4 regions of the Novosphingobium kaempferiae genome follow, and region 2 is predicted to be linked to each of the others. Evidence: predicted binding sites of a transcription regulator. Region 2 holds the regulator's gene; each other region holds the start of a gene.

Region 1 (3,251 bases), 2.6 Mb from region 2:
ACAAGGCCGTCATCGCGCGGGGCGAGGAACGCCGCCCGCCGCGCATGGGCGAGCGCACGCTGCTCCACGACATCGAGGACGCCATGGGCGCGCGCGCCTTCAACTGGCACTGGCAGCCCAAGGTGGACATGCGTTCGGGCCGCGTGCTCGGCTTCGAGGCGCTGGTGCGCTGGACCCATCCGGACACCGGGCCGGTCCCTGCCGATGCGCTGATCGAGACGGTCGAACAGTCGCACCTGCTGGAAGACTTCACCTACCTCAGCCTCGACACCGTGCTGGGGCAGTACGCGCGGCTGGAGAAGGGCCTCGATGGCGCGGGCATCGCCATCAACGTCTCGGCACGGATGCTGGAGCGGCCGGGCTTCGTCGCCCATGTGGTCGAGGCGATCCGCAGGCACGACGTCGATCCCGCCCGCGTGGTGCTGGAACTGACCGAGACCGCGCTGATCGCCCACCCCTCGCAGGCCAAGCGGGTGATCGAGCAGTTGCAGGACCACGGCATATCGCTGTCCATCGACGATTTCGGCGCGGGCTTCACCTCGTTCGGCTACTTGCGCGAATTCGCGGTGAGCGAGATCAAGATCGACCGTTCCTACATCGCGCGCTTCACCGAGAACCGCTTCGACCAGTCGCTGGTGACGTCGCTGGTGGTGCTGTGCGACAGCCTCGGCATCCCGCTGGTGGCCGAGGGCGTGGAGGACAATGAGACGCAGGCGATGCTCGTCGCGATGGGCTGCACCTGCGGGCAGGGCTACGGCATCTGCCGCCCGATGCCCTACGAGGACGTGCGCGGCTGGGTCGACGGCTGGAATGCCAGCCACGATATCGGCCACAACGGACACCGGCGGGTGCGCGCATCCCGGCGGGCGTGAGGGGGTCAATGACGGTTGTTGCGAATTTGGTCCAGCATCTTCCTGTCAATGAAGATGTAATTCCCGATCGTTATCCTGGCTGCATCTCTCAGGTTTTTTGAGGATTTTGCCTGATACTGGTAATATTTGTCGGCGAATTCTTTTTCGTACTGGAAGTCCATGCCTTTGGGAGCGGCCGAAATCGTGGCTCCGGCGCTGGGTGATTTTGGAGCCACATCTTCGGGAAAGCACATGTCGGGGGATCGAGCGCTTGGCTCCTTTTCTGCCGCCGACTTGTTTCGTTCATAGGTATAGATGGCATCGGCTGCGCTGTAGCCTGATGGACCGATCCGCAGCCCGATATATTCATAGAACAGTCCGCCCGACGGGTCCGATCTTTCGCCGACGAAGCGAATGACGAGGACACCTCCGTCTGCTGGCATGGCTGATGATATTTGTGGAAGCAGGCGCGAAAGGTCATCTCGCTCCCGAGCGCTGGCGATGTATTCAAAGGTCAGAAGGTTCAAAACCCCGGCAACTATCTGAATGCCATCTTCGTGAAAATTTCCACCGCCTTCCAATGATATACCTTTAGATTTTGATTTTGCAGCGGCGTTGGTGGCTCGTTGTAAACGCTTTCGGTCAGCGATACTTGGCATGTTGGGCTCCGAATCCTATTTTCGCGATCATACTAAAAAGTATTTCCAGCTTAAATGAGAAGATGTGTGGCGCTATTTCAGGGGTGAGCCCGAAGTAGGTACTTTTTCCGAAATCAAAGTCTCGAAGGAAGGTCGCGGGCCGTGGCAGTCGCGCTGCTCGCGCCCCGCAAGGCTTGCCTATGCCGCATCGCACCCCATCTACGGCAAAACCCGCGCCGCGCCTCTTGAAGCGTGCGAACAAATCTGGAACACAGCCTTCCCATGAGTCTCACCCACATCACCGTGCGCGGCGCGCGCGAGCATAACCTCAAGGGCTTCGACATCGCGCTCCCGCGTGAGAAGCTGATCGTCATCACCGGCCTCTCGGGCTCGGGCAAGTCGAGCCTGGCGTTCGATACGATCTATGCCGAGGGCCAGCGCCGCTACGTGGAAAGCCTCAGCGCCTATGCGCGCCAGTTCCTCGAGATGATGCAGAAGCCGGATGTCGAGCATATCGACGGCCTCTCGCCCGCGATCTCGATCGAGCAGAAGACCACCAGCCGCAACCCGCGCTCGACGGTGGCGACCGTCACCGAGATCTGGGACTACATGCGCCTCCTGTGGGCGCGCGTCGGCGTGCCCTACTCGCCCGCCACCGGCCTGCCGATCGAGGCGCAGACCGTCTCCAACATGGTCGACCGGGTGATGGCGCTGCCCGAGGGCACGCGCCTCTACCTGCTCGCCCCGGTGGTGCGGGGCCGCAAGGGCGAATACCGCAAGGAACTCGCCGAGTGGCAGAAGGCGGGCTACACCCGCGTGCGCATCGACGGCGAGTTCTACGCGATCGAGGATGCACCCGCGCTCGACAAGAAGTTCAAGCACGACATCGAGGTCGTGGTGGACCGCATCGCGGTGAAGCAGGGCATCCAGACCCGCCTTGCCGACAGCTTCGAACAGGCGCTCAAGCTGGCCGAGGGGCTGGCCTATGCCGACATGGCCGACGGCAACGTGCCGGGCCGTGAAGAGGAAGGGCAGGGCAAGAACCTGAAAGGCGCCGGCCTGCCCGCCAACCGCATCGTCTTCTCGGAGAAGTTCGCCTGCCCCGTCAGCGGCTTCACCATCGAGGAGATCGAGCCGCGCCTGTTCTCGTTCAACGCCCCGCAGGGCGCGTGCCCGGCCTGTGACGGTCTGGGTGAGAAGCTGCTGTTCGACCCGCAGCTGGTCGTCCCGAACGAGCACCTCTCGCTCAAGCAGGGCGCCATCGTGCCCTGGGCCAAGTCCAACCCGCCGAGCCCCTATTACATGCAGGTGCTCTCCAGCCTCGCCGCGCACTTCGGCTTCGCGCTGACGACGCCGTGGGACGAGCTGCCCGGCGAGGTGAAGCTGGTGATCCTCTACGGCACCGGCGGCAAGGCGGTCCCGCTGACCTTCAAGGACGGGAAGAAGGAATACACCGTCAACAAGGCGTTCGAGGGCGTCATCGGCAACCTCAACCGCCGCATGGTGCAGACCGACAGCGCCTGGACGCGCGAGGAACTGGCCAAGTTCCAGACCGCGCAGCCGTGCGAGACCTGCGACGGCAAGCGCCTCAAGCCCGAGGCGCTCTCGGTCAAGATCGCCGGCAGCGACATCGCCGACGCCGCGCGCCTCTCGGTGGCGGACGGGTTCAGGTGGTTCGGCGAGCTGGAGGGCAAGCTCACCAGCCAGCAGCAGCAGATCGCCCGCGCCATCCTCAAGGAGATCAACGAGCGCCTCGGCTTCC
Region 2 (3,251 bases):
TTCCCGCAACGAAGCATATCCGCCCTCGCGGCATGGACTTCATCGAAGGCGCTGAAATCCTGCCTAGAGGCAAGCCGGTCGGTCCCGCACAGACGGCCCTCGCCATCGCGGCAGGACACAAGTACCTGCCCGTATCCCGCAAGCCCCGCGTCGTCATCATCGACAGCGGCGACGAACTTGCTGCCGACCCGGAGCACTGCGCGCCTCACCAAATCCCCGCCAGTAACGGCGCGATGCTCCTGGCTTTGGCGGGTTCAACCGCCGTCGATGCCCGGCGGATCGGCCCGGTTCCCGATACGATCAAGGCCATTACCTCCACTTTCGAGGCATCGTCCGACGCCGACCTCATCGTAACCAGCGGCGGAGCATCGGTAGGCGATCACGACCTCATCCGTCCCGCTCTCGAACGATGGGGTGCCAGCATCGATTTCTGGCGCGTGGCGATCAAGCCGGGCAAACCCATTCTAGTGGCCACGCGCGACACAAATGGCCGCCGCCAGATCGTGCTTGGACTTCCCGGAAATCCGGTGTCGAGCTACGTCACCGCCTATCATTTCATGCTACCCATGCTCCGCGCGATGCTTGGCGCTGCACAGCCATTACCGATGCACTTCACGGCCTCGTTAGGCGAACCGTTGCGTGCCAACGGAAAGCGTCGCGAATTCTTGCGCGGATGGTGGAATGGGGAAACCGTCATCGCCAATCCCTTGCAGGACAGCGGCGCACTTTCCTCCATTGCGGCCAGCAATGTCCTTATCGACCGCGCCGCATTTGCCGAAGACGCGCGGGTGAACGACAAGGTTCAAATCTATCTGCTTCAGAATGGCGGTATTGCTTAAGATCGTTTCGATTCGTTGCTTGATTGTTCCCTCAATGTTCACTACCAGAACAAACAAGGTCAGGTTTTCCCTGGTCCGGAGGTTACGAAAAGGCAGCGACAATGTTGACGCGCAAGCAGCACGAATTGCTCCGGTTCATCCAGACGCGTCTCGAAGACAGCGGCATTTCCCCGAGCTTCGAGGAAATGAAGGAAGCACTCGATCTCAAGTCGAAATCGGGCGTTCACCGGCTGATTTCTGCGCTGGAGGAGCGCGGCTTCATCCGCCGCCTGCCCAATCGTGCCCGCGCCCTAGAAGTGCTGCGCCAACCCGACAATGCCGGGACGAAGCCCTCGCGCGCCACGGCCACTAACGACGACACCGGCATCGCGGCGATTCAGCCTGCGCGAAGCGCGCCGCAGCCTGCCAATGACGTCATCGAAATCCCGCTGCACGGCCGCATCGCTGCCGGCGTACCGATCGAGGCGCTGGAAGGGCAGTCCATGCTACCTGTTCCCGCTGCGCTTCTCGGATCAGGAGAACACTACGCGCTCGAGGTTTCCGGCGACTCGATGGTCGAAGCCGGTATTCTCGATGGCGACTTTGCACTTGTGAAGCGCACCAACTCGGCGCGCGACGGCGAAATCGTCGTGGCCCTCATCCGTGGTGAAGAAGCGACGCTGAAGTATCTCCGGCGCGAATCTGGCATGGTTCGGCTTGACCCGGCCAATGCCGCGTACGAGCCGCAGATCTACGGACCGGATGAAGTCGAGGTCCAGGGCAAGCTCGCCGGCCTGCTTCGTCGCTACAATTGAAGTTCATTTGCTGAAGCCTGTTCGACCCATAGGATGAACGGGCTTCAATCCCAATTGCTGCCGCAGGTGCTTTGCCTTCATGACCGGCAGTAGTGGTGCGGGCATATGGCTTGCCTTACCGCCCAAGCCTTATGACGGCATGATATGTCGAATTGGCCGCAAGGCCTAGCGATGCGCACGCTTAACTGCCGTGTTGGGCGCCGCCGTTCGCCACCAGCCATGTTCGCCTTGCGTCTGAGCCACGGTTTCGATGCGCTGGTCTTCGATATAAACGGCAAGGCCACCGGTCTCGGCCAGCGAAGCGCGGTCGGCTTTGAGCCATCGAGGCTGGCAACTGCGCGGCAGCCATCGGTCGGCGATGACGATGTCGCTATGCTCGCAGGCGGCGACCAGGGCGCGTTCAGGCACTGCATCGCGGCCACGGGACACGAGAAGGCGACGGGTGATGCCGGAACGCCTGATCTCCAGAGTGCAGAAGTCCCGGTTGCAGACGGCGCCCGGCCAGCGGTCGAGCGGCATTGGCTCGCCTTCCATGCCAGCTTGTTCCATGAGGTTGTCCCGCGCGTAACCGCTCGCGCCATCTCGCAGGACGAAGAGGCGGCCGCCTGCAGGATCGACCAGACCGACATGACGGCCATCACCTGAAATCAGGATATCGGCAGGTGGAGCCAGCGCCAGCAGCCCCGTGCCGATCAGTGCCGGTGGCAGGCCCAGCCAACGGATTTGGCCGCTCCACAGGCCCAGCCAGAGTCCCCCAGCCACGAACAGGAGGAAGGCACCCGTTCCCGAGGCCGGAAGGAGGTTCACGGCTCCGGGTCGGGATGCGAACCAGTGCGCCAGGCCGGTGAGCAGATCGATGGCATGGCCCGCCAGCCACCACATCGGCGCACCTGCCCCGACCACATCCAGCAGGAGCGCGGCGGCCAGCAGCGGCATGACGACGAATGTCGACAGCGGGATCGCCACGACATTGGCGATCGCCCCGTACACGCCCGCTCGGTGGAAGTGGTACAGGCCGATCGGCATGAGCGCGAGGTCGATCACCACGCCGGTCAGCAGGAGCAGCCCGACATGGCGCAGCCCGCGCATCGCCAAGCCCTCGCCACGGGGGCCGAGGAAGTGCCGCACCGGCTCGGACGTCGTGACGGCGGCAAGCGCCAGCACCGCGCCGAAGCTCATCTGGAAGCTCGGGCCGGTCACCGCCTCCGGCCACAACAGCATCACGCAAAAAGCCGCGACGGCCAGCATTCGCAGCGACAGCGGCTCGCGACCGAGCGCCATGGCAGCGAGTACGAGCAGTGCGCCTATGCATGAGCGGACGGTCGGCACTTCGGCGCCTGACAGGAGCGTATAACCCACCCCCGCCAGCGCCCCCGCCCCCGCCGCCAGCACCAGCAACCTGACCCGCAGCGCCAGCCAGGGAAACAGTGCGAGCACCCTGATGACGATCAGGTAGACCGCACCCACCATCGCGCTCACATGCAGCCCGCTGATCGAAAGCAGATGCGCCAGCCCCGAATCGCGCATCGCTTCGTCGTCGGATCTGGAAATGCCGCCCCGATCGCCCGTGACGAAGGCAGCGGCCATACCACCGCGCCGTTCGCCGATGCGCTCGCGT
Region 3 (3,251 bases), 700 kb from region 2:
CAATCCCATACAGCTTGGTGTCGGCACCGCCGTCACCATGGCGGGTGCCGTGCTCGCCTTGCTTCACCTCTGAACCACAACCGCGAAGACTGAAGGGCACGACACCGCGAGGGCGTCGACCCTCTCCTTCGACTTACCCTTCAAACAAAAAGCCCCGACATTCCTGCCGGGGCTTCAAGCTCGATCAATCGTCGTCCTCGGAAGGCCCGACCATCATCTCCTCGGCCAGACCTTCCGTCTTGGCGCGGATCGCCTTTTCGAGGCGGTCGCAGACTTCGGGGTTGGTCTTGAGGTAGGTCTTGGCGTTCTCACGCCCCTGGCCGATGCGAATCGAATCGTAGCTGAACCATGCGCCCGACTTCTCGACGAGCCCGGCCTTGACGCCGAGGTCGAGGATCTCGCCAATCTTCGAGACGCCTTCGCCGTACATGATGTCGAATTCGACCTGCTTGAACGGCGGGGCCACCTTGTTCTTGACGATCTTCACGCGAGTGGCGTTGCCGACGACCTCGTCGCGGTCCTTGATCGCGCCGGTGCGGCGGATGTCGAGGCGGACCGAAGCGTAGAACTTGAGCGCGTTGCCGCCCGTGGTCGTCTCCGGGTTGCCGTACATGACGCCGATCTTCATGCGCAACTGGTTGATGAAGATCACCATGCAGCGCGAACGGCTGATCGAGCCGGTCAGCTTGCGCAGCGACTGGCTCATCAGGCGGGCCTGGAGACCGACGTGGCTGTCGCCCATCTCGCCTTCGATTTCGGCGCGGGGAACCAGCGCGGCGACCGAGTCGACCACCAGCACGTCGATCGCGTTCGAGCGGACCAGCGTGTCGGTGATCTCCAGCGCCTGCTCGCCCGTATCCGGCTGCGAGACGATCAGTTCGTCGATGTTGACGCCCAGCTTCTTGGCGTAGACCGGATCGAGCGCGTGCTCGGCGTCGATGAAGGCCGCGGTGCCGCCGGTCTTCTGCGCTTCGGCGATGCAGTGCAGCGCCAGCGTGGTCTTGCCCGAGCTTTCCGGACCGTAGATCTCGATCACGCGGCCACGCGGCAGGCCACCGACACCGAGTGCGATGTCAAGCCCGAGCGAGCCGGTCGAGATGGCCTCGACCTGCATGGTCTCCTTCGAGCCCAGCTTCATCGCAGAGCCCTTGCCGAACGCACGGTCGATCTGCGCGAGTGCGGCTTCGAGCGCCTTCTGACGGTCCATTGCGTCCTTTTCCTTGCCTTCCTGGATCAGCTTGAGCTGAGCAGCCATGTCACTACCCTCCTGCTACCGGCGTGACCGGAAAGGTCAACGTCATGCGAAGCTGTGTACTTGCTTCGTTCTACGTGAACAAGAGGGGAACTTCGGCAAATTTCCGTTTTTTAACGGCAGAATCAGCCTTGGGCGGTACGTGCCAGAACTTCCCCGACTTTTTCAGAGAGTTGCTGGACCGAAAACGGTTTGGGCATGAACCATGCGTTGGCGATGCCGATCTGCTTGCGCAACTGCTCCTCGGCGTAGCCCGACATGAACAGCACCGGCAGGTCAGGGGCGAAGCGGCGAATCTCGCGCGCCATCGCAGGACCGTCGAGCGTCGGCATGACCACGTCCGAGACGACGAGGTCGAACTTCCCGCCCTCCTGCACCAGTTCCAGCCCCTCCTCGCCATCGCGGGCGCAGGTGACCTGATAGCCCTGCCGGGTGAGCGCGCGTTCGGCGACGATGCGGACAGGATCCTCGTCCTCGACCAGCAGGATCGAGCCGCCGCCCGCCCATTGCGTCGGTGGAGGTTCGGGTGCGGTGATCGCCTTCTCGGCGACGCTGCCGGGTGCGGCATGATGGACAGGAAGGTAGACGGTGAAGCGCGTCCCCTTGCCCACTTCGCTCTCAGCGAAGATGAAACCGCCGGACTGCTTGACGATGCCGTAGACGGTCGAGAGGCCAAGGCCGGTGCCCTTGCCCTGTTCCTTCGTCGTGAAAAACGGCTCGAAGATCTTGCCGAGGATTTCGGGGGGGATGCCACCGCCGGTATCCTCGACGATAAGCGCGGTGTACTCGCCCGCCGGGATGATCTCCGAGCGCATGGCGCGCACGTCGGTGGTGGTGACGCGGCGGGTGGCCAGCGCCAGGCGACCGGAGCCGTCACCGCGCGATTGCATGGCGTCGCGCGCATTGACACAGAGATTGACGATGACCTGTTCCAGCTGCGTCGGGTCTGCGCGGACGGGGCCGAGATCGCGGTCATGCGTGACCGAAAGCTGGATCTTCTCGCCGATCAGGCGGCGCAGCATCTGCGATACATCCGCCACCACGTCAGGAAGCTGCAATACCTCGGGACGCAGGGTCTGCTGACGCGAGAAGGCGAGTAGCTGGCGGGTCAGCGAGGCCGCGCGGTTGGAGTTGGCACGGATCTGCTGGATGTCGTCGTAGTCCGAATCGCCCGGCGTATGGCGCATCAGCATGAGGTCGCAGGTGCCGAGGATCGCGGTGAGCACGTTGTTGAAGTCATGCGCCACACCGCCCGCAAGCTGGCCGACAGCCTGCATCTTGGTGGCCTGTGCGACCTGCCGCTTGAGGCGCATTTCTTCCGAAGTATCGGTCAGGCCGAGCAGCACCGCCGCCTCGCCCAGCCCACGCACACCCGCGAGGCTGAGCGAAACGGGATCCTCCGGCTGACTGGTCAATCGGATGGCGAGATCGCCCGCAGCGGCAGGGCCTTGCGCGAAGCGGCGGATAGCTTCGGACAGCGCGCGCTTGTCCTCCTTCACGACGAGGTCGGTCGGGTAGGTCGGCGGCTCCTGCCCTTCATGGCCCGCAGCACGCATGAAGGCAGGGTTGGCGAAGAGCAGGCGTCCGTCGCGATCCGCCATGGCGAGGCCAAGCGGAAGCTGGCTGAGCAGCGCTTCGAGATGCGGGGCCGAGCCGGTACCGCCGCCGCCCGTGCCGATGCCGTGCGAGGCCTCGACCACCAGCATGAGCGAAGGCGTCGTGTTGGGATCGGCGTCGTCGCTGCGATCGGGGTCGGTGACGGGGACGTGATAGAGCACCAGCGCCCCGCCGCGCCCGCCGTCGCGCGCCCAGCCGATGCGTTCGCCCTCTTCCTGGTTGAGCAGCGCGACGAAATCGGCGCCGGTCATGTCAGCGTGAGCATCACCGGTCGCGCGCATGGCGAAACCGGCGCTGGCGGCACGGATGGTGCCATCGGGATCGACGAGAGCCGCAGCAATTCCTGCCTTGGAAAGACCGCGACCGAGCTTGCCGTCAAGTT
Region 4 (3,251 bases), 630 kb from region 2:
CCGTCGTTCTCCCACCCCGCGAGGTCGAGCCCGGCGCAGAAGGTGCGGCCCTCCGCCCGCAGGAGCACGACGCGCACGTCCGTCCGCTCGGTCAATCCGGCGAAGTAATCCCGCAGCGCGAAGGTCAGTGCTTCGTCGAAGGTGTTCAGCGCCTGAGGGCGGTTGAGCGAGACGATCTCCACCGCGTCGCGGCGCTCGATCAGGATAGGGGCGTCAGTCATCTGTCCACGATAGGCCGCAGCCGCCCCGGCGCAATGACCGAAGGGCAGCCCCGCTTGCTCACAGCAGCGAGAGTTGCCCGTCGACAGAGGGACGGCGGAACTGCGAGCAGTCCAGCGCGACGCTCGGCCGCTCGAAGCCCAGCCTCGCTGCGGCGACGCGGAAGCGGCGGCGGAAGAGGTCGGCCCAGACGCCTTCGGGCCTCATGCGGGTGCCGAAGTTCGGGTCGTTGTCCCGTCCGCCCCGGATAGAGCGGATCGTCGCCATGACCTTCCCCGCCCGCTCGGGAAAATGGGCGTCCAGCCATTCGCGGAACAACGGGGCGACTTCGTGCGGCAGGCGGATCACGAGCCACGATGCGGAGCGGATGCTGCGCGCGGCGGCGTCCTCCATGATCGCCTCCATGAAGCTGTCGGTGATCGAGGGGATGACCGGCGCGATGGAGACATGCGCGGGCACCCCCGCCGCCGCCAGCCGCCCGAGCGCCGCCATCCGCTTGGCCGGGGAAGCCGCGCGGGGCTCCAGCTTCTGCGACAGCACCGGGTCGAGGCTCGTTATCGATATGCCGACATGCGTGAGGTTGCGTGCGGCCAGCTGCTCCAGCAGGTCGAGGTCGCGCAGCACGCGATCTGACTTGGTGGTGATCGTCACCGGATGGCCCACTTCGAGGCACAGTTCGAGCACTTCGCGGGTGATGCGATAGCGTCCCTCGATCGGCTGGTAGGGATCGGTGTTGGTGCCCATCGCGATCGGCGCGGGGCGATAGCTGGACTTCGCCAGTGTCTCGCGCAGCAGCTTCGCGGCATTGGGCTTGGCGAACAGCTTCGTCTCGAAATCGAGGCCGGGGGAGAGGTCGTGATAGGCGTGCGTGGGCCGCGCGAAGCAGTAGATGCAGCCGTGCTCGCACCCGCGATAGGCGTTCACCGAACGGTCGAACGGCACGTCGGGCGACTTGTTGAATGAGAGGATCGAGCGTGGATGCTCCTCGGTCACGGTGGTGGCGGGATGGCGGGCAGGGCCGTCGACGGCCTCCGCCGCGTCGAGCCAGTCCCCGTCCACTTCCCGCACGAGCAGGTTGAAGCGCGTGCTCGCGGCGCCGCTGACTGCTCCTCTGCCCTTGATCGCGTCCATGGACTCGACGTGAACAAAATAGGAACAAAAGTCAACCGATGCCATCGCTCGTCATTGCGAGCGAAGCGAAGCAATCCAGTTCTATGCGTGCCGCTGGATTGCTTCGCTGCGCTCGCAATGACGAAGAGTTGGGGAGCACGGTTGATCTTGCGTCCCCGCCCCCCTAGGCGGGCTCGAAAGGGGAATAGTTCATGGCAGGCGCAGTGCGCAGGGTCGGAGCCGAGACGTCCGCGACGCGGGCGGTCATCGTCGAGGCCACCAACCAGTTGATCCGGGACGAGGGCTACGCTTCCGTCAGCACGCGGCGCGTCGCTGCACGGGCGGGACTCAAGCCCTCGCTGGTGCATTACTATTTCCCCACCACCGACGACCTGCTGGTCGAAGTCTCGCGGCAGGGCGCGGCGCAGAGCGACCGCATGATCGCCGAGGCGCTGGCTTCCGACGATCCGCTGCGCGCGCTGTGGGGCTTCTTCATCGACACCAGCCGCGTTGCCATGGCGCTGGAATTCATGGCTCTGGCAAACCACCGGCCCGCCGTGCGCGACTACATGGCGCAGCACAGCGAAGAGATGCGCAGCCGTCAGGTGGAAATCTTCACCGCCATGCTCGGCGACCGGATCCAGCGGCTGGAAGGCTTCGACCCGGCGGGGCTCAGCCTCGTTCTTGCAGGGATCGGCCGCGCCATCGTCATGGAGCAGGGGCTGGGCGTGAGCACCGGCCATGCCGAGGCGATCCGCATCGTCGAGGGCTGGCTGGACAAGCTGGCGCCGCGCTGACGGGCATACCGCGGCGGCGCTGTCTGGCGCGCTGAACGGTCGATCAGCTTGCTTCTTCCGAGGCTTTGGCGGAGAACGGGGTAACAGCGTTCTCACGCCGCCAAACGGGAGATTTCCATGACGGTCGCCACAACGGTCCAGATGCGGGCCGAGCACATCAAGCCGAAGATCGGCAGCCGCATCCTCAACTCGAAGGAAGAACTGCTGTCGGGCGAAATCGCCGCGCAGCTCCGCGAGGAACTGGAAGCGCGCGGCATCCTCGTCTTCCCGCAGATCAATTTCGACGACGCCGAGCAGATCGCCTTCACCAAGACGCTTGGCGCCTATGCACCCGAGGGGCCGGACGGCGGGCCGAGCAAGATCACCCTCGACGTGAAGGAGAACCCGGCGAGCGCCGAGTATCTCAAGGGCTCGCTCTACTGGCACATCGACGGCACTCGCAACGAGGTGCCGATCCTCGCCTCGCTGCTGTCATGCAAGGTGCCGAGCCCCAAAGGGACCGGCAACACCGGCTTCTCGAATACCTACGCGGCCTACGAAGACCTCTCTGACGAGGACAAGGCCTACTACGACGACCTGCGCGTGCTGCATGGGCCATGGGCATCGCTGTTCTACTACGAACCGGAACCGAGCCTCGCCAAGCTGAAGATCATGCAGGGCATCGGCGAGAAAGTGCTGCCGCTGGTGTGGAAGCACGCCTCCGGCCGCAAGTCGCTGGTGCTGGGCTGCACCTGCCACCACGTTCAGGGCGTCGACCACCTCGAAAGCGCGCGGATCATCCATGGCCTTCGCGAATGGGCGACGGGGCCGGAGTTCACCTACAGCCATGAATGGGAAGTGGGCGATCTGGTGATCTGGGACAACACCGGCACCATGCACCGTGCCGAAGCCTACGATCCCACCTGCGGTCGCATGATGCATCGCACCAAGCTGGAGGGCGAGGAGCCCTGGACGTTCGAGTGAGCATCCAATTCCTCCCCGAGCTTGCTCGGGGAGGAATAAAAGAAAAGGCCCGCCTCTCGTCTGAGAGGCGGGCCTTTCTTATCGAACTGACCGAAGGATCAGGCCCAGGTGGCCATTTCCGCTTCGAGGTTCTCGACGATCGCCTCGAAGAACTGCTCGGTG

The links. Region 2 encodes LexA, which represses DNA repair genes until DNA is damaged. Its sites were predicted from a motif close to GTTCCNCNCTTGTTCT; they were not measured.
Region 1: a site for LexA is predicted at 1,745-1,760, ahead of uvrA (excinuclease ABC subunit UvrA). Genes of this name have one in related genera too.
Region 3: a site for LexA is predicted at 1,331-1,346, ahead of recA (recombinase RecA). Genes of this name have one in related genera too.
Region 4: a site for LexA is predicted at 1,361-1,376, ahead of LO787_RS00775 (PA0069 family radical SAM protein). Genes of this name have one in related genera too.

Annotation. Positions count from the first base shown of each region.
Region 1 covers NZ_CP089301.1:2,584,071-2,587,321, reverse strand. The annotation lists gene LO787_RS11690 (putative bifunctional diguanylate cyclase/phosphodiesterase) at 1-872, shown strand, start outside; gene LO787_RS11685 (hypothetical protein) at 878-1,510, opposite strand; gene uvrA (excinuclease ABC subunit UvrA) at 1,772-3,251, shown strand, end outside.
Region 2 covers NZ_CP089301.1:5,215,501-5,218,751, forward strand. The annotation lists gene LO787_RS23660 (molybdopterin molybdotransferase MoeA) at 1-839, shown strand, start outside; gene lexA (transcriptional repressor LexA) at 941-1,633, shown strand; gene LO787_RS23670 (ComEC/Rec2 family competence protein) at 1,799-3,251, opposite strand, start outside.
Region 3 covers NZ_CP089301.1:214,839-218,089, forward strand. The annotation lists gene recA (recombinase RecA) at 185-1,255, opposite strand; gene LO787_RS01045 (hybrid sensor histidine kinase/response regulator) at 1,378-3,251, opposite strand, start outside.
Region 4 covers NZ_CP089301.1:151,403-154,653, reverse strand. The annotation lists gene LO787_RS00780 (enoyl-CoA hydratase/isomerase family protein) at 1-221, opposite strand, end outside; gene LO787_RS00775 (PA0069 family radical SAM protein) at 280-1,350, opposite strand; gene LO787_RS00770 (TetR/AcrR family transcriptional regulator) at 1,542-2,126, shown strand; gene LO787_RS00765 (TauD/TfdA dioxygenase family protein) at 2,244-3,089, shown strand; gene LO787_RS00760 (NADP-dependent isocitrate dehydrogenase) at 3,188-3,251, opposite strand, start outside.